2 regions of the Rhizobium sp. CC-YZS058 genome follow, and region 1 is predicted to be linked to the other one. Evidence: predicted binding sites of a transcription regulator. Region 1 holds the regulator's gene; the other holds the start of a gene.
The links. The regulator LexA, encoded in region 1, represses DNA repair genes until DNA is damaged. The targets are predictions, from matches to a motif close to TGTTCNNNNTGTGTTCNG.
Positions count from the first base shown of each region.

Region 2: a site for LexA is predicted at 4,791-4,808, ahead of dnaE (DNA polymerase III subunit alpha). Genes of this name have one in related genera too.

Region 1 covers NZ_JAYESJ010000001.1:1,902,792-1,911,425, forward strand. The annotation lists gene U8330_RS09025 (UbiH/UbiF family hydroxylase) at 1-756, shown strand, start outside; gene U8330_RS09030 (AEC family transporter) at 753-1,721, opposite strand; gene U8330_RS09035 (cytochrome c biogenesis CcdA family protein) at 1,729-2,478, opposite strand; tRNA gene U8330_RS09040 (tRNA-Lys) at 2,847-2,922, shown strand; tRNA gene U8330_RS09045 (tRNA-Cys) at 3,068-3,141, opposite strand; gene U8330_RS09050 (hypothetical protein) at 3,263-3,385, opposite strand; gene U8330_RS09055 (hypothetical protein) at 3,498-3,740, opposite strand; gene lexA (transcriptional repressor LexA) at 4,273-5,010, opposite strand; gene U8330_RS09065 (hypothetical protein) at 5,134-5,352, opposite strand; gene U8330_RS09070 (hypothetical protein) at 5,550-5,921, shown strand; gene U8330_RS09075 (hypothetical protein) at 6,027-6,308, opposite strand; tRNA gene U8330_RS09080 (tRNA-Asn) at 6,517-6,591, shown strand; gene U8330_RS09085 (hypothetical protein) at 6,688-6,867, shown strand; gene U8330_RS09090 (deoxyribodipyrimidine photo-lyase) at 7,008-8,456, shown strand; gene U8330_RS09095 (NAD(P)/FAD-dependent oxidoreductase) at 8,453-8,634, shown strand, end outside.
Region 2 covers NZ_JAYESJ010000001.1:2,247,447-2,256,080, forward strand. The annotation lists gene U8330_RS10805 (L,D-transpeptidase family protein) at 1-57, shown strand, start outside; gene U8330_RS10810 (M10 family metallopeptidase C-terminal domain-containing protein) at 135-929, shown strand; gene dnaE (DNA polymerase III subunit alpha) at 1,005-4,508, opposite strand; gene U8330_RS10820 (VOC family protein) at 4,886-5,272, shown strand; gene U8330_RS10825 (VOC family protein) at 5,334-5,720, shown strand; gene U8330_RS10830 (ABC transporter ATP-binding protein) at 5,728-6,414, opposite strand; gene U8330_RS10835 (lipoprotein-releasing ABC transporter permease subunit) at 6,430-7,728, opposite strand; gene proS (proline--tRNA ligase) at 7,738-8,634, opposite strand, start outside.

The sequences.
Region 1 (8,634 bases):
GACCTGGTGGCGGGTGCTGACGGCAAGCGTTCCAAGGTGCGCAAGGCGGCGGGCGTCGAGGCGCGGGAATGGTCCTATCCGCAGACGGCTTTGGTCATGAATTTCGCACACGAGCAGCCGCACATGACCGTCTCGACCGAGTTCCACACGGCCGATGGGCCCTTCACGCAGGTGCCGCTGCCGGGCGATCGGTCGAGCCTCGTCTGGGTCATGAAGCCGCTCGATGCCGCGCGCATCGCCGCCTTGCCGCTGACAGAGCTGTCGCTTGCCGTGGAGCGGCGCATGCAGTCCATGCTCGGAAAGGTGACAGTCGAGGCTGCGCCGCAAAGCTTCCCGCTTTCCGGGCTGACGGCGCAACGTCTCGGTGCCGGCCGCGCCGTCTTTATTGGCGAAGCGGCGCATGCCTTCCCGCCGATCGGCGCGCAGGGGCTCAACCTCAGTCTCCGCGATGTCACGGCGCTGAGCGAGCTCGTGGCGCAGACATCGCAGCTCGGCGCCGAGTTCGGTGCCCGCTACGATGCGCGCCGCCGCGCCGATGTCGTCAGTCGGACCATGAGCGTCGATCTGCTCAATCGCTCGCTTCTGACCGGCCTGCTGCCCGTGCAGCTTCTGCGCGCCGGCGGGTTGCAGGCGCTGGCCTCGGCCCCGCCGCTGCGCAACCTGCTGATGCGCGAAGGGCTCCGGCCTGGCGCGGCGCTGGAGGAGATTGGTCGCACGCTGCGCGACGCCCTTCCCCGCTTCTCGCGCCGCGCCTAGCGGAGCGCGGTCGGCAAGATGCCGGCATGCAGGAGATAGATCAGCCCGCTCACGGTGACGACCGAGAGACCGGTCGAGATGAGGATGGTCGCCGAGGCTCTCTGCTGCCAAAGCTGATATTGCTCGGCGATGACATAGACGCTGGCCGCCGTCGGCAGGGCGGCCATCAGCACCGCCGCCTCAACCCAGAGCGGGTCGAAGCCGCCGACCAGCAGCAGAGCGAGACCGACGAGGATCGGGTGGAGGAGCAGCTTGGCCGGGACGATGTAGAAGATTTCGGCCGGCACGCGCGTCAGCGGCCGCAGGCCCAGCGTCACGCCCATGGCAAACAGCGCGCAGGGTGCCGCCGTTGGCGAGAGCATGGCAATCAGCCGGTCGAGAGCGGCCGGCGGCTGCAGGTGCAATCCGGCGGCGCCGACGCCGATCAGGGTCGCCAGGATGAAGGGATGCAGCAGGATGCGCCGCGCCACCTGGCCGGCCAGCCGAAGCGGGCGAGCGGTCTCTCCGCCGGCGAGCGCCATCATCGCCGGAGCGGCGATGAAATGGGCGACATTCTCGAAGGAGAAGATGAGGGCAACCGGCACGGCCGCCTTCTCGCCAAGCGCCAGCAGCGCAATACCCGGTCCCATATAGCCGATATTTCCATAGCAGCCGGCCAGGCCCTGAACCGTCGATCCGGCGATTCCATTGCCGCGCACCAGCCGGGAGAGAAGAAAGACCAGAAGGAAGACAGCGTAGGTGGCCGCCAGATCGACCGCGATGAAATCGAACCGCGCGAGTTCCTCGATCGGCGTACGGGAAATGAGCGTGAAGAACAGGGCCGGCAGGGCGAGGTAGAGGACATAGGCGTTCAGCCAGGCAAGACCATCGGCCCCGGCATGGCGCAGCGGCGTGAAGCGCGCGGCGAGATAGCCAAGCAGGATGAGGCCGAAGAACGGGAGAACGAGCGCGAGAAGCGAGGCCACGGTCGCCTCACCCGATTTTCATCAGGATGGGAAAACTCTCCTGGAACCAGATCGCGACGCTGCTGACGAAGCCGAACAGGAAGGCGAGGCCGGAAAGCACCAGCAAAGCGCCCATGATCTTTTCCACCAGTCCCAGGTGTCGGCGAAAGCGGGTGAGGAAGCCCATGAAGGCGCCGGAGAACCCGGCCGCGATCCAGAAGGGAACGGCGAGGCCGAGCGAATAGACGGCGAGAAGCGCGGCACCCTGCCCCACAGTGTCGCGTGCCGCGGCAACGCCGAGAATGGTGCCGAGAACCGGACCGATGCACGGCGTCCAGCCGAAGCCGAAGGCGAGACCCATCACATAGGCGCCGGAAAGCGTCGCCGGCTTGCCTGCGCCCTGGAATCGGGCCTCTCGGGCAAGCAGGGGGATGCGGAGGACGCCCAGAAAATGCAGACCCATCAGAATGACGACGAAGCCGCCGAGCCGCGACAGCACGTCCATGTGCTGGCGCAGCAGCATGCCGAGGCTCGACGCACCGACCCCGAGCGCGACGAAGACCGTGGCAAAACCGAGCGTGAACAGCACCGCGGTGACGAACACCGCCCGCCGCACCTGACCCGCAGCCGCCGGGCCGCCGCCTTCGCGGAACTGATCCATCGATACGCCCGCCATATAGCAGAGATAGGGCGGGACCAGCGGCAGCACGCAAGGTGACAGGAAAGAGAGCGCCCCGGCGAGAAGCGCATAGACGATCGGGATTTCGGCAATGGCCACCGGCAACTCCTGGCATGTCAATCGAACCGACGTCGCGCCGCGCCAAGCCCGCGCCGGCATGAAGTCACTGGCGGGACCGACCATGGCCGCACCCCTGCCAGCCCCTCCCCTCTACCGCTCCCATCGCCCCTTGGAAACCGTCTCACCCTCCCTGCGGCAACACGACCGGGGATCGCGCGACGAGGGATTGGACGATCAGGATGAACGGCGTCGCGAAGGTCCGCCGGCGGAATGCTGCTGGGGAGTCGCGCTCGGTCGCTGCCGAGAGAGGCCGATGGAAAAACAGCGAAGAGGCTTTTATGGGTTGACCCCGCGGGCCGGCCTATGCATATCTCCGCCCACTTTCGCCGGCCGTGCCGGATCTGGAAGAGCGCGTAGCTCAGTCGGTAGAGCAACTGACTTTTAATCAGTAGGTCCAGGGTTCGAATCCCTGCGCGCTCACCATCTTCGTCAAATTACGAAAAAAACACGCAAATTGAACGGGACTGGCGGGCATCGTTTGCGGAGCCGGGAGATGCGCCGTCCCCTTCGCGGATGGCGCGGCCAAACGATGGCAACAATCAAACTTCTATCATGATGTGGAGAGTTTTGGAGGCCTCGCCCGGAATTGAACCGGGGTACAAGGATTTGCAGTCCTCTGCGTCACCACTCCGCCACGAGGCCTCACAGGCTCATAAACAAGCCGTGGCGTGCGTTTAGAGCCATCCGCGAGAAATCGCAAGAGGCAAGCCGGTGCGGGCCGCACTTTTCCCCGCCCGCGTCTCCTCGCCCATGACGCGACGGATCAGAGGCTCGAAACCGCCTGCGGGTTCATCAGCGGCACTGCCTGACCGATGTCGTTGTTGGCGTATTTCAGCGCAAGGATGGAAAGGACGGAGACGATCATGCCAACGAAGATGAAACGCATGGAGATACCCTTTCGGCAGGCCGCGCCAGGGATGGCAGCGGGAGGCAAACTGGAATGGTGTGTGGTCGTGTTCTGAAGAAGCGAACGGCAGCAGTGGATCGGGACGATCCCGCTAGTCGAAATCGCCGATCTCGCCGGCTTGGAACAGAACGACGGGCGCGCTGCTTTCACCGACGGCCGGGCTCGTGTCCCGGCGCAGCGCGACAGCGCCGGCATGCTGGTCAGCCAGGCGAAGGGCAACGTGCCTCGCTTCATCTTCGCTCGCCGCGGAAATCGTCGGCTCGACCAGGGCCAAGCCGCCATCCGGGGCGCGGTCGAAGGCAAGCACTTCTAGGACGGCGTTTGTGCCGGGCATGGTCATGTCCCCATCCGGCGATCATCATGTCCGCCGTTCGAATTCGAGCAGCAAACGTGCCAAAGGGCTTGCGGTTCCGCAGCCAGGCACGATCCCTGCACAAGCTTGCCGTGCAACAAGCGAATGGCTCGCTTCGATGAGCGCGGACGGACGGGCGCGAGAGTGGATGCGGGAGACCGGTCGCAAAGCCCGCAATGCCGGGAAGGCGAAACGCAGGCTCTCTCGTCCAGCATCGGTCGCGGAGATCGCCATCACCCGCGCCACCCTTCTAAGGGACGGACGGCGCGCTAGGTCTGGTCGAGGAGCGAGCGCGCCGCGATCGTAAGCAGTAGGCAGCAGCAGGCGCGCCCGGGAGGTTCGGCATGGCACAGGAATGGCCAATGTTTATTCTGCAGGCCGTCGTCGTCTTCGGCGCCGTTGGCATGCTGTTCATCCGCGGCGATGGCGATATCGACCGACGGTGACGGTCTGAAAGGCGGACCGAGCAGGCTGGGAGGCAGGCACGGCCTGCCTGCCCTTTTCCCGTGAACCGTCAGTGGTAGCGGCGGATCAGGCCGACCAGAAGGCCCTGGATCTTGACCCGCTCGGGGCCGAAGATTCGCGTCTCATACGCCGGATTGGCGGCTTCGAGTGCGATGGAGGCGCCCTTTCGGCGGAAGCGCTTCAGCGTCGCCTCCTCGTCATCGACCAGCGCCACGACGATCTCACCGGGGCTCGCGCTGTTGGCGTTGCGGATGATGACCGTATCGCCGTCGAGAATACCGGCCTCGATCATCGAATCGCCTTTGACCTCGAGCGCGTAATGTTCGCCGACGCCGATCATGTCGAGCGGCACGGCGATGTCATGCGTGTTGTTCTGGATCGCCGAGATCGGCACACCCGCTGCAATCCGGCCCATGACCGGAACGGAGACGCTGTTGTTGTCGTTGCCCGGCGCAACGGGCCGACCCCGCGCGGACGGTGCGGCGGCGGGCGCGGCCGGCTCCTGCCCCAAGCTTCCCTGAATGACGCTCGGCGAAAAGCTGCGGCGCGGTTCCTTGCTCGGGGCGCCATAGGCCTCCGGCAGCCGTATCACCTCCAGCGCACGAGCCCGGTTCGGCAGACGCCGAATGAAGCCGCGCTCCTCCAGCGCGGTGATCAGCCGGTGAATGCCGGATTTGGAAGCGAGCGCCAGCGCGTCCTTCATCTCGTCGAAGGAGGGGGGAACACCGGATTCCTTCAGCCGCTCATGGATGAAGATCAAGAGTTCCTGTTGCTTGCGCGTCAGCATGGCGAGGCTCCGGAATCGCTGGAAACAAATCAAGAACGAGACTAGCTGTTCCTTATGTGTTCCACAAGGCCCTCAATCAGCGAAAAACGGATCGCGTTTCGAGCCCACGAGCACCGGCCGACGCTAATGGTAGAAAAAGCAGACGCAGTCCGCCCTCTCCTCATTCTCGCGTCCCCACACCCGCGCCGCCAGCCTGTTGCTGGCGCCCGTCTCGTCGAGGGGCACGCCGAGCAGCGTGACAGCGGCGAGCTTGGCGTTGACCGCCTCGACGGCAATGGTCTGGCCAACCTGGTGCACGCCCTCGCGCGGGGTCCATGTAAAGAATTGAACGGAATACTGCATGTCGTCCTCCCGAATGCAGACAGGTCGCCCGCTTGCTCCTCCGCAAATCAGCGACATGCTTTCTCTATCACGAATCGAGTCGCGACGAAATGGGAAGGGAGAGAGACTCGCGATGCCGAGGCCTGCGGGAACACAACAGGCTTGGTTGCGTTCTTCCAGCAATCAAACCGCCGGCTGAGCCGGCCTGAGGAGACATCATGGCCAAGGTAGTCGACGAGCGCGGCGACGTGCGCAACACCAGCGAACTGAACAAGAAGGTGACCCTTTCCCCGACGGAAGCCCGGCAGGGCAGACAGGGTTCGCCGGTCTTGAAGGTGCTGATCGGCGGACTGGTGCTCGCAGCCCTCGCGTGGGGAATCGCGGAATTTTACGGCGAAAGCGTCGACAACGACGCCGCGACCACGCGGCAGACGGCTCCGGCAGCGACACCGAACGATACGAGCGCCACAACCCCGAACCAAGGCACGGTCGATAATACGCCGCCGGCTGGCGAAGCCATGCAGCCGGCTCCCGCCGATCGCGATCCTACACCGCAGACCGGGAGCGGCGGCGCGGCGCAGCAGCCGTAAGCTCTCTGGTTGACGGGTACACCGGCCCGTAGCAGCTACGGTCGTGAAGTCTCACATGGCCCGCCTCGTGCGGGCCATTGCCTTTTCAGCGCTTCAATCGGTGACTTATGACGATGCCTGTTCCTTCGCCTGCCGGCGTCGACCCCACCAGACGGCAAAGCGGCGGCGTCGGCGCCTGACGCTGGCGAAGTCGTGCGACAGGACGATCAGGCCGACGGGGATCATCCAGAAGCCGAGGATCGGCAGGAAGCCGAGACAGCCGAACAGCACGAACAGGACCCCGATCAGCACCCGCAGCCAGCGGGAGCGCGGCAAGCGAATCCGCCATGACCCCAGCTGAAGATGCGGCGGCGCCGCGGGACGAACCCGGTTTTCGGCATCCGACATGCCTCTTCCTTTCATTTCGTTTCACACGGCATCCCGCGCCTGCGTGGGCGCGCCGCCGTCTCGCGCGGCAATAGCCCGTCTCTCGGGCCGCGCGGGATGCGCAGCGAAGATGGGCATTCATCCACAGGGCGGCAAGTTTTTTTGAAAAAGCGCTTGGCAAATCGAGAAAGCGTTTGTAATAGCAGCATCACTTCTGCGGCGCAGATGTTCCCTGGTAGCTCAGCGGTAGAGCATTCGACTGTTAATCGACAGGTCGCCGGTTCGAATCCGGCCCGGGGAGCCATTTACTGGCTCTTTCCTTCCCTAATCCCTTCATCCATCCTCTCCGGGAACTATCCGTGCAGTCCCGCCTTCCTCTTGTCTTTGACGGAGGTGGACGATGGTGGATGAGAAGCGGACGGACGTCGAACAATCGTCGCCGAAAGACGTGATTGAGCGAGCGGATGAGGCCGAGCAGAAAGAAGATGCGCCTGTCGCACCTCCTTTCGCAGTCCCCAGCGGCACACCGGACGAGGCGGAACGACCAGTGGTCAACCCTGTGACGGGCGGGGCGCTCTGACGTCTGCCGTCTCAGTGAGCTCGGCATCATTCTTGAAAAGTCGTTTCGGATAAACGCAGCAACATCTTGTTTTTCCGTGATCCCTGATCCACCCCTTCTCGTCTGCCGTAGACAGCGGCGGATAGAGGATGGCGGGGACAATGGCGAAGGCACAGCGGGCGGAGACGGGAACGGTCATCCTGTGGTTCCGAAAGGACCTGCGGACCGATGACAATCGTGCGCTCGCCGCCGCGGTCGCTTCCGGGCGCGCCGTCCTCCCTCTTTACATCCTCGAGCCTGGCGAATCCGGCCCCTTGGGCGAGGCACAGGCCTGGTGGCTGCATCATTCCCTCGCCGCCCTCAGCGACGACCTGAAACGCCTTGGCGCGCCGCTGATCCTGCGCCGTGGCGAGGCGATCGACATCGTGCCGAGATTGGTCGAACGAACCGGTGCGTCCGCCGTCTACTGGAACCGCCGCTACGACCCGGCGGGCGCAGAGATTGATACGGCGCTGGAGGCTGCGCTTCGCGAGAAGAGCATCGAAACGGAAAGCTTTGCCGGCGCACTTCTCCACGAACCTACCAAGGTCCGCACCAAGACGGGCGGGCCCTACCGCGTCTACACCCCGTTCTGGCGGGCGCTCGAAGCTGCGGGCGAGCCGGAGGAGCCGATCGAGGCGCCGCGATCGATCACCGCCCCAAAACATCTGCCGAAGTCCGATGCGCTCGAGGCTCTCGCTCTGCTGCCGCGGCTTGACTGGGCCAACGCCTTTTCCGACCTCTGGACGCCGGGCGAAAAGGCCGCTCAAGCCCGGTTGAGACATTTCCTCGACGATCTCATCGGTGGCTACACGGCAGCGCGCGAGAACACCTGGGAGGACGGCACCTCCCGCCTCTCGCCCCATCTGGCATTGGGCGAACTCTCGCCTCGCCGCGTCTTTCACGCCACCCGCGGCCTCAAGCACGCGCCCGAGCGCGAGGTCGTCACCTTCCGCAAGGAGCTGGTCTGGCGCGAGTTCGCCTACCACCTTCTGGTCCACAATCCGGACATGCGGTGGGAGAATCTCAACCGAAAATATGACCGGCTCGGCTGGCAGGATCACTCCGGAGACTTTACCGCCTGGACGAAGGGCCTCACCGGCTATCCGATCGTCGATGCCGGAATGCGCCAGCTCTGGCGGCACGGGATCATGCACAATCGCGTGCGGATGATCACCGGCTCCTTCCTCGTCAAGGACCTGTTGATCGACTGGCGGCGCGGCGAGGCCTGGTTTCGCGATACATTGGTGGATGCGGACCCGGCCAGCAATGCCATGAATTGGCAGTGGGTGGCGGGCTGCGGCGCCGATGCCGCCCCCTTCTTCCGGGTCTTCAATCCGACCACGCAGGGCGAGAAGTTCGACCCGCAGGGCCGCTATGTGCGCGAGCACGTGCCGGAACTGGCCCGCCTCCCCGACAAATACATCCACCGGCCTGCCGAGGCACCGGCATCGGTGCTGAAGGAAGCCGGCATCACGCTCGGTAAAACCTATCCCTCGCCGATCGTCGATCATTCCAAGGCCCGCGATCGTGCGCTGGCCGCTTATCGCACTCTCAAGGACGCCGCATGACACTGTCTCCGCCCCTCGCCTTTTCGAGCAACGGCCCTTCGGCGGACACGGGACGACGACTGTCGATCGCGGTGATCGGGTCGGGCGTCTCGGGCACCTCGGCTGCCTGGGCGCTGGCCCCGGTCCATGACGTAACCCTTTACGAGAAGGACCACCGGCCGGGCGGCCATACGGCGAC
Region 2 (8,634 bases), 340 kb from region 1:
CAGGAAACCGGCCGCGGCACGGATTTCGTCACGGTGACGCAGGAGCGGAAAGGCTGAGCCGTGAGGCCTGCGCCTCTCACCCTCTCCTGCCCCGCGCCGACTTGAACCCCACCATCACACAAGAGGAGATTTTGATGGGTGTGACACTGAAGATCGGCGAGCCGATCTCTCTCGACCTGCTGACCATGTCGGATTTCACGATCCAGTCGCAGAGCAAGAAGGCGATCGTCGGTTTCGTCGACGGTTTCAAATTCGTCATCCGCGGCGAGAACCTGGCGATCAGCCAAGGCAACCCGGTCAAGGGGACGATCTTCGGGCTCGAGGTGACGAATGGCAAGGAGCCGGTTCTGTCGCTGACCGGGCTCAAGCTTTCGGTCGCCAAGATCAACGATCTCGTGGAGGACGGCAATGAGAGCGGGCTCGCGGCTCTCTTCAAGCAGGCGTTCAACGGTCCGGACAAGCTCTATGGCGGCGACCAGGACGACACGCTGATGGGCTTTGACGGCAACGACCTGCTGAAGGGCGGGCGCGGCGATGACAGCCTTCATGGCGGCAAGGGGAACGACAAACTGATGGGCGGCATCGGCGCCGACGATCTGTTCGGCGACGCCGGTGCCGATCGCTTCGTCTATGCCTCGGTCACCGACTCCAACGAACGGCTCGGCACCGACACGATCTTCGACTTCTCCCGCAAGAGCGGCGACAGGATCGACCTCGCCGGAATCGACGCGAACAGCCTCTCCGCCGGCAACGGCAAGTTCAGCTTCATCGGCACGAAGGACTTCACCGGCAAGGCCGGCGAGCTGCGCTACGAGAAGATCGACGGCGAGACGCTGATCTCCGGCGACACCAATGGCGACGGCCGTGCCGACCTGACCCTTCGCCTCGACACCGCCATCACGGTGACCAAGGATTTCTTCGATCTCTGAGGGGCGATCGCCCGATCGGCAGTCGACCCATCGATCATCACAGGCGCCGGTTCTGCCGGCGCCTTTCTCATGCGGTCAGGAGACCAGCTCCACATCGATCACGCCGGGCGCGCTGCGCAGCGCCGCGGCGATCTCGTTCGACAGGCGATAGCGGTCGGAGAGTTCCACTTCGATCTCGCGCTGGCCATTGTCCTTGATGACGATGAAGGACACGGCGCCATCACCGCGCGTGTTGAGATGCGCCGCGATCGAGCGCAGCGGCCCGGAATCGCGCACATACACCCGCAGCGCCTTCTGCATGTCGCGCGAGCGCTCCTCGAGCGATTGCAGGGTCTGGATCCTGAGACCGATGCCCTCCGGCCGCTCCTCCGCCTGCACGGTCATCACAAGCGAGGTTCCCGGCTCCAAGAGATCGCGATACTGGGCGAGCATTTCGGAAAACAGCACCGCCTCGAACTGGCCCGAACTGTCGGAAAAGGCGACGATGCCCATCTTGTTGCCGGTGCGGGTCTTGCGCTCCTGCTTGGAGGTCACCGTGCCCGCCAGCCGCCCGGCGGTTGCTCCCTTCTTCACCGACACGGCGAAATCGGCAAAGGTCTGGACCCGGATCTTCGCCAGGAGGTCATTATAGGTGTCGAGCGGATGGGCGGAGAGGTAGAAGCCCAGCACCTGGAATTCGCGCTGCAGCTTCTCGGACGCAAGCCAGGGCGTATAGTCCGGCAGACTGATCTTCTCCGGCCCCGTTGCCGCGCCGGCGCCGAACATGTCGTGCTGGCCGCGCAGCCGGTTCTCGGCGGCGAATTGCGCGAAACCGAGGATCCGGTCGAGCCCGGCAACCAGCGCTGCGCGATCATGGCCGAAGCAATCAAAGGCGCCGGCCGAGATCAGGCTTTCGAAGACCCGCCGGTTCAACAGCTTCGGATCGATGCGCAGGCAGAAATCTTCGAGACTCTCGAACGGCTTGTCGCCACGCACCGCGACGATGTGATCGACCGCCGCCTCGCCGACGCCCTTGATCGCATTCAGCGAGTAGAAGATGCAGTTCTCCCCGGTCTCGAACCGCCGGAAGGAGGTCTGCACGGAGGGCGGGACGACGGTAATGCCGAGACGGGCGGCATCCTGGCGGAAATCCACCAGCTTTTCCGTGTTCGCCATATCGAAGGTCATCGAGGCCGCGAGGAACTCGACCGGATAATGCGCCTTCATATAGGCGGTCTGGTAGGACACGATGGCATAGGCCGCCGCATGGCTCTTGTTGAAGCCGTAATTGGCGAACTTCGCCAGAAGATCGAAGATCATATCGGCCTGCGCCTTCTTGACCCCGTTCTTCACCGCGCCGTCCACGAAGCGGGCGCGCTGCTTGTCCATCTCCTCCTTGATCTTCTTGCCCATGGCGCGGCGTAAGAGATCGGCCTCGCCCAGCGAATAGCCCGAGAGCACCTGGGCGATCTGCATCACCTGCTCCTGGTAAACGATGACGCCCTGGGTTTCCTTGAGCAGGTAATCGATGGTTGGATGGATCGACTCGATCTCCTCCTCGCCATGCTTGCGCGCATTGTAGACCGGGATGTTCTCCATCGGGCCGGGGCGGTAGAGCGCGACCAGCGCGATGATGTCCTCGATGCAGTCCGGCCGCATGCCGATCAGCGCCTTGCGCATGCCGGAACTTTCCACCTGGAACACGCCCACCGTATCGCCGCGCGACAGCATCTCGTAGGTCTTCTGATCGTCGAGCGGCAAGGCCTCCAGCACGACGTCGATCTTGCGCTTGGCGACGAATTCGACCGCTGTCTTGAGAACCGTCAGCGTTTTCAATCCCAGAAAGTCGAATTTGACGAGGCCGGCCTGCTCCACCCACTTCATGTTGAACTGGGTGACCGGCATGTCCGAGCGCGGATCGCGATACATGGGCACCAGCTGCGAGAGCGGCCGGTCGCCGATGACGATGCCCGCCGCATGGGTCGAGGCGTGGCGGTAGAGGCCCTCGATCTTCTGGGCGATATCGAGCAGACGGCCGACCACGGGCTCCTTCTCGGCCTCCTCCTTCAGCCGCGGCTCCTCCTCGATCGCCTTGGACAAAGGCGTCGGATTGGCCGGGTTGTTCGGCACCAGCTTGCAGATCTTGTCGACCTGGCCATAGGGCATTTCCAGTACGCGGCCGACATCGCGCAGCGCCGCGCGCGCCTGCAGCGAACCGAAGGTGATGATCTGCGCCACCTGCTCGCGCCCATATTTGGACTGGACGTAGCGGATGACCTCTTCGCGCCGATCCTGGCAGAAGTCGATGTCGAAGTCGGGCATCGAGACGCGTTCGGGGTTGAGGAAGCGCTCGAACAGCAGCGAGAAGCGCAGCGGATCGACATCGGTGATGGTCAGCGCATAGGCGACCAGCGAACCGGCGCCCGAGCCGCGCCCGGGACCCACCGGGATATCATTCTGCTTAGCCCATTTGATGAAGTCGGACACGATCAGGAAGTAGCCTGGAAACTTCATGCGCTCGATGACGCTCAGCTCGAAATCGAGCCGTTCGCGGTAATCCTGCTCGGTATAGCCGGCCGTCATGCCGAGCGTCCGGATGCGCATCTCGAGGCCGGCGACCGACTGGCGGCGCAGTTCCTCCGCTTCGGCGCGTTCCGCTTCCTGCGGATCGTCGGAGGCGCCCGTGAAGCGCGGCAGGATCGGCCCGCGCGTCTTCAGCACGAAGGCGCAGCGCCGCGCGATCTCGACCGTGTTGTCGATCGCCTCAGGCAGATCGGCAAAAAGTGCGGCCATGTCCTTGCGGCTCTTGAGATAATGGTCGGGCGTCAGGCGGAACCGGCTGTCGTCGGAGACCATGGCATTGTGCGCCACGGCCATCAGCGCATCATGCGCGTCATAGTCGTCAGGCGTCGGAAAGAAGGGTTCGTTGGTGGCGACGATGGGCAGGTCCATGCGGTAGGCGAGTTCGAGCAGACGGCCCTCATGACGCCTGTCATACCGCCCATGGCGCTGCAGCTCGACATAGAGCCGATCGCCGAAGGCGGCGCGCAGCCCCTCCAGCCGCCGCTCGGCCAGCGCGGCATTGCCCGCCCGGAGCGCCCGGTCGATCGGCCCGCTGGCAGCCCCGGTCAGGGCGATCAGCCCATCCGCAGCCCCATCCTGCAGCCAGGAGAGCGCGATGCGGGCACTCTGGCTGCCCTCCCCGTCCAGGTAGGCGCGGCTGACCAGCGAGACGAGATGGGCATAGCCCGCGTCGCTCGCGGCAATCAGCACGATCGACGGCAGCTTGACGAGATGCTGTGCGTGGCCACGCTTGTCCCCCTCGCCCTCGTCTTCCATGTCGATGGCCATCTGGCAGCCGATCAGCGGCTGGATGCCCTCATCCATACATTTGAGCGAGAATTCGAGCGCAGCGAAGAGATTGTTGGTGTCGGCAATGCCGATCGCCGGCTGGGCATCGGCGGCCGCCTTGGCGATGATCTTCTTGACCGGCAGCGCGCCTTCCAGCAGCGAAAAGGCCGAATGGACCCGCAGGTGCACGAACTGCGGCGCCGCCCTGGTCTCCTCGCCTGTCCCCTGCATTGCGCTGAGTTCCGCCATGTCCGACTCCTGCTTGTCACGAGCCTCGACCATACAGCGTCGCGCCACCGGGGGCGACCGGAACCTTGCGCTTCTCCCCATCTGCCGGCGGCAACGAACGGGGCAGCCTCACGCGAACCGAAGCGCCTTTCCGGCAGAAGACGGGCGCTCCGCCTTGCCCCGTGCCGGTGCTCCGATCAGAGACCGAGAAGGAGGATCGAGAAGCTGGTGATGAACATGGCGATGGAGGTCAGGGCAGCCAGATCACGCAGGAAGTCGGACATGGGAATCTCCTTTTCGTTATGTTCCCTTTATGTACTCATTTTGTTCCTTGATCAAGAGGGCGATTTGCAGGATGGTTAAGGCCATATACGCGATTCGTGTTTGAGGAGACAATGATGATCGACCACCTCGGCTTTCCCGTGCGGGATCTCGAACGGTCTTCCGCCTTCTATGACTCGGCCTTCGTGCCGCTCGGCATCAGCCGTCAGATCGAGGTCACCGTGGAGATGAGCGGCGGCGAGGCGCATCTGGGCTATGGCGTGCCCGGCGGCCCCTTCTTCTGGATCTCGAACGGCCGGGCGATCGAGGGCCGGCTGCACGTCGCCTTCGCCGCCAAGGACCGCCCCACGGTTGACGCCTTCTACGCAGCGGCACTGGCAGCCGGCGGCCGCGACAACGGCCCCCCGGGGCTGCGGCCGCACTATCATGCGGATTACTATGGCGCCTTCGTCCTCGACCCCGACGGCCACAATATCGAAGCCGTCTGCCACAGCCCGGCCTGAGCGCCGGCCTGGCTTTGGGAAAGCAAGACGGCGCGACTTATCACCCAGACGGAGACCAACCATGTATGATCATATCGAGATCCCCGTCGCCGACCTCGATCGCGCGCGGCTCTTCTACAACGCGGCGCTGACGCCGCTTGGCATTGTCTGCGATGTCGACATTCCCCACACTCCGCCCGAAGAGCGCGGCCTCCTCGGCTATTACGGGGAGACCGGGCCAGCCTTCAGCCTGCTTGGCGGCGGGCCGGTGATCGGCTGCGTGCAGCTCGTCTTCGCGGCGCCCGATTGCGCGGCGGTGGCGGCGTTTCGGCTGGCGGGCTTGGCAGCCGGCGGGTCCGAGGCCAGCCATGGGTCAGGCCTTCCCGTCGTGGGGACGCCTTTGTGCCGCGCGGCTCTTTTCGATCCGGATGGGCATCGGATCGAAGCGGTCTGCGCGGCAGTGCCTTGAGAACGGCTCAGTCGAGCTCGACCACCTTGCCGGCTTCCAGCGTCACGCGCCGGTCCATCATGGCGGCCAGGTCGTGATTGTGGGTGGCGATCATGGCGGCAAGGCCGGATTGCTTCACGAGGGCCTTCAGCGCCTCGAAGACATAGCCGGCGGTCTTCGGGTCGAGGTTGCCGGTCGGCTCGTCGGCCAGAAGAACCCGCGGCGCATTGGCCACCGCGCGGGCGATCGCAACGCGCTGCTGCTCGCCGCCCGAAAGCTCGGCCGGGCGATGCTCGCCGCGATGGCCGATGCGCATATAGTCGAGCAGGGCGGCGGCCCGCTCGCGCGCTTCCTTGCGCGGAAGCCCGGCGATCAGCTGCGGCATCATGATGTTTTCCACCGCCGTGAACTCGGGCAGCAGATGGTGGAACTGGTAGACGAAGCCGATATCGTTGCGGCGGATCGCCGTGCGGGCAGCATCGTCCAGCGTGCCGCAGGCGCGGCCGTTGATCATCACCTCGCCGCCATCCGGACGCTCCAGAAGCCCGGCCAGATGAAGCAGGGTGGATTTGCCGGTGCCGGACGGCGCAACCAGCGCGACGGTCTGCCCGGTCATCAGGCGGAAATCGGCGCCCTTGAGGATCGAAAGCGATTGCTCGCCCTGATCGTATCGGCGTTCGACCGCCGCCAGTTCCAGTGCCACGCGCGGCGCCATGTCATGCACTCCGGGTCATTCGTAACGCAGCGCCTGCACCGGATCGAGCCGGGATGCGCGCCAGGCGGGGAAGATGGTTGCCAGGAAGGACAGGCCGATCGCCATGCCGACCACGGCCACCGTTTCCCCGAGGTTCATATCGGCCGGCAGCTGGCTGAGGAAATAGAGCTCCGGGTTGAAGAGCGTCGTGCCGGAGATCCAGGAGAAGAACTGCCGGATCTTTTCGATGTTCAGGCAGACGAGCACGCCGAGGCCGACGCCGGCAAAGGTGCCGACGATGCCGATCGCCGCGCCGGTCATGAAGAAGATGCGCATGATGGCCCCAGAGGTCGCCCCCATGGTGCGCAGAATGGCAATGTCGCTGCCCTTGTCCTTCACCAGCATGATGAGGCCGGACACGATGTTGAGCGCGGCCACCAGCACGATCAGGGTCAGGATCATGAACATGACATTGCGCTCCACCTGCAGGGCGGAGAAGAAGGTCTTGTTGCGGTCGCGCCAGTCGCTGATCAGCACCGGCCGCCCCGCCGCGTCCTCCACCGGCTGGCGAAGACTGTCGACCAGATCCGGGTTCTGGACGAAAAGCTCGATCGATTGAACGATGCCTTCCGCGTTGAAATAGAGCTGCGCCTCCTCGAGCGGCATGAAGATGATCGAGGCGTCATATTCCGACATGCCGATCTCGAAGATCGCCGACACCGTGTAGGATTTGACCCGCGGATTGACACCCATCGGCGTCACATCGCCTTCCGGCGCCACCAGCGTGATCGTGCTGCCTGCCTGCAGGCCCAGCTGATCGGCCATGCGCGAGCCGATCGCGACACCGGTGCCGGCGGCAAAGCCGGTCAGGTCGCCCGATTTCAGATGGTCGGAAATCGAGGTCATCTTGGTCAGATCCTCGGCGCGCACGCCCCGCACGAGCGCGCCGGTTCCCGCCCCACCCGGCCCGGAGGCGAGCGTCTGCCCCTCGATCATCGGGATCGCCATCGTCACCCCGGTCACACCGGAAAAGCGGGTGGCGAGGTCGGCATAATTGTCGAGCGGGCCATCGAGCGGCTGCACGATCATATGCCCGTTGATGCCGAGGATCCGCGAGATCAGCTCGGTGCGGAAGCCGTTCATGACCGCCATGACGATGATGAGCGTCGCCACGCCTAGCATGATGCCGATGAAGGAGAAGCCGGCGATGACGGAGATGAAGGCCTCCTTGCGCCGCGCACGCAGATAGCGCCAGGCCACCAGCCGCTCGAAGGCGGAGAAGGGTCGGCTCGCAGGCGGGCTGGCCGCGGTTTCGTCCGTGGTGGCGGCGCTCATCGGCGATCCTTATCTGGCGGCAGTCAGCTTGGCGATGGCCGCGTCGATCGACAGCGTTTCGCGCGCGCCGGTCTTCCGGTTCTTGATCTCGACCTCGCCGGCGGCAACGGCGCGCGGCCCGGCAATGATCTGCTGCGGCACGCCGATGAGGTCGGCGGTCGCAAACTTCGTCCCGGCGCGGTCGTCGGTGTCGTCATAGAGCACATCGAGCCCGGCCTTCGTCAGTTCGGCGTAGAGCCGCTCGCAGGCCGTGTCGCAGGCCGCGTCGCCCGCCTTCATATTGATCACGACTGCATCGAACGGGGCGACCGAGTCCGGCCAGATGATGCCGTTCTCGTCGTGCGAGGCCTCGATGATCGCGGGAACCAGGCGCGTCGGCCCGATGCCGTAGGACCCCATATGGACCAGATGCTCCTTGCCGTCCGGCCCCTGCACCTTGGCGCCCATCGGCTCGGAATATTTCGTGCCGAAATAGAAGATATGGCCGACCTCGATGCCGCGCGCCGAGAGACGATCGCTCTCGGGGATCGCCGCAAAGGCGGCCTCGTCATGCATTTCGGAGGTGGCGGCATAGACCGAGGTCCACTGGTCGAAGATCGCCTGCAGGGCGGCAACATCGTCGAAATTCGTGTCTTCCGCCGGAATGTCGAAACTCACGAAGTCCTTGTGGCTGAACACTTCCGATTCGCCCGTTTCGGCGAGGATAATGAATTCGTGGCTGAGATTGCCGCCGATCGGCCCGGTATCGGCGCGCATCGGGATGGCGCGCAGCCCCAGCCGCGCAAAGGTGCGCAGATAGGCGGCGAACATCTTGCGATAGGAGTGCTCGGCGCCCTCCTTCGTCAGGTCGAAGGAATAGGCATCCTTCATCAGGAATTCGCGCGACCGCATGGTGCCGAAACGGGG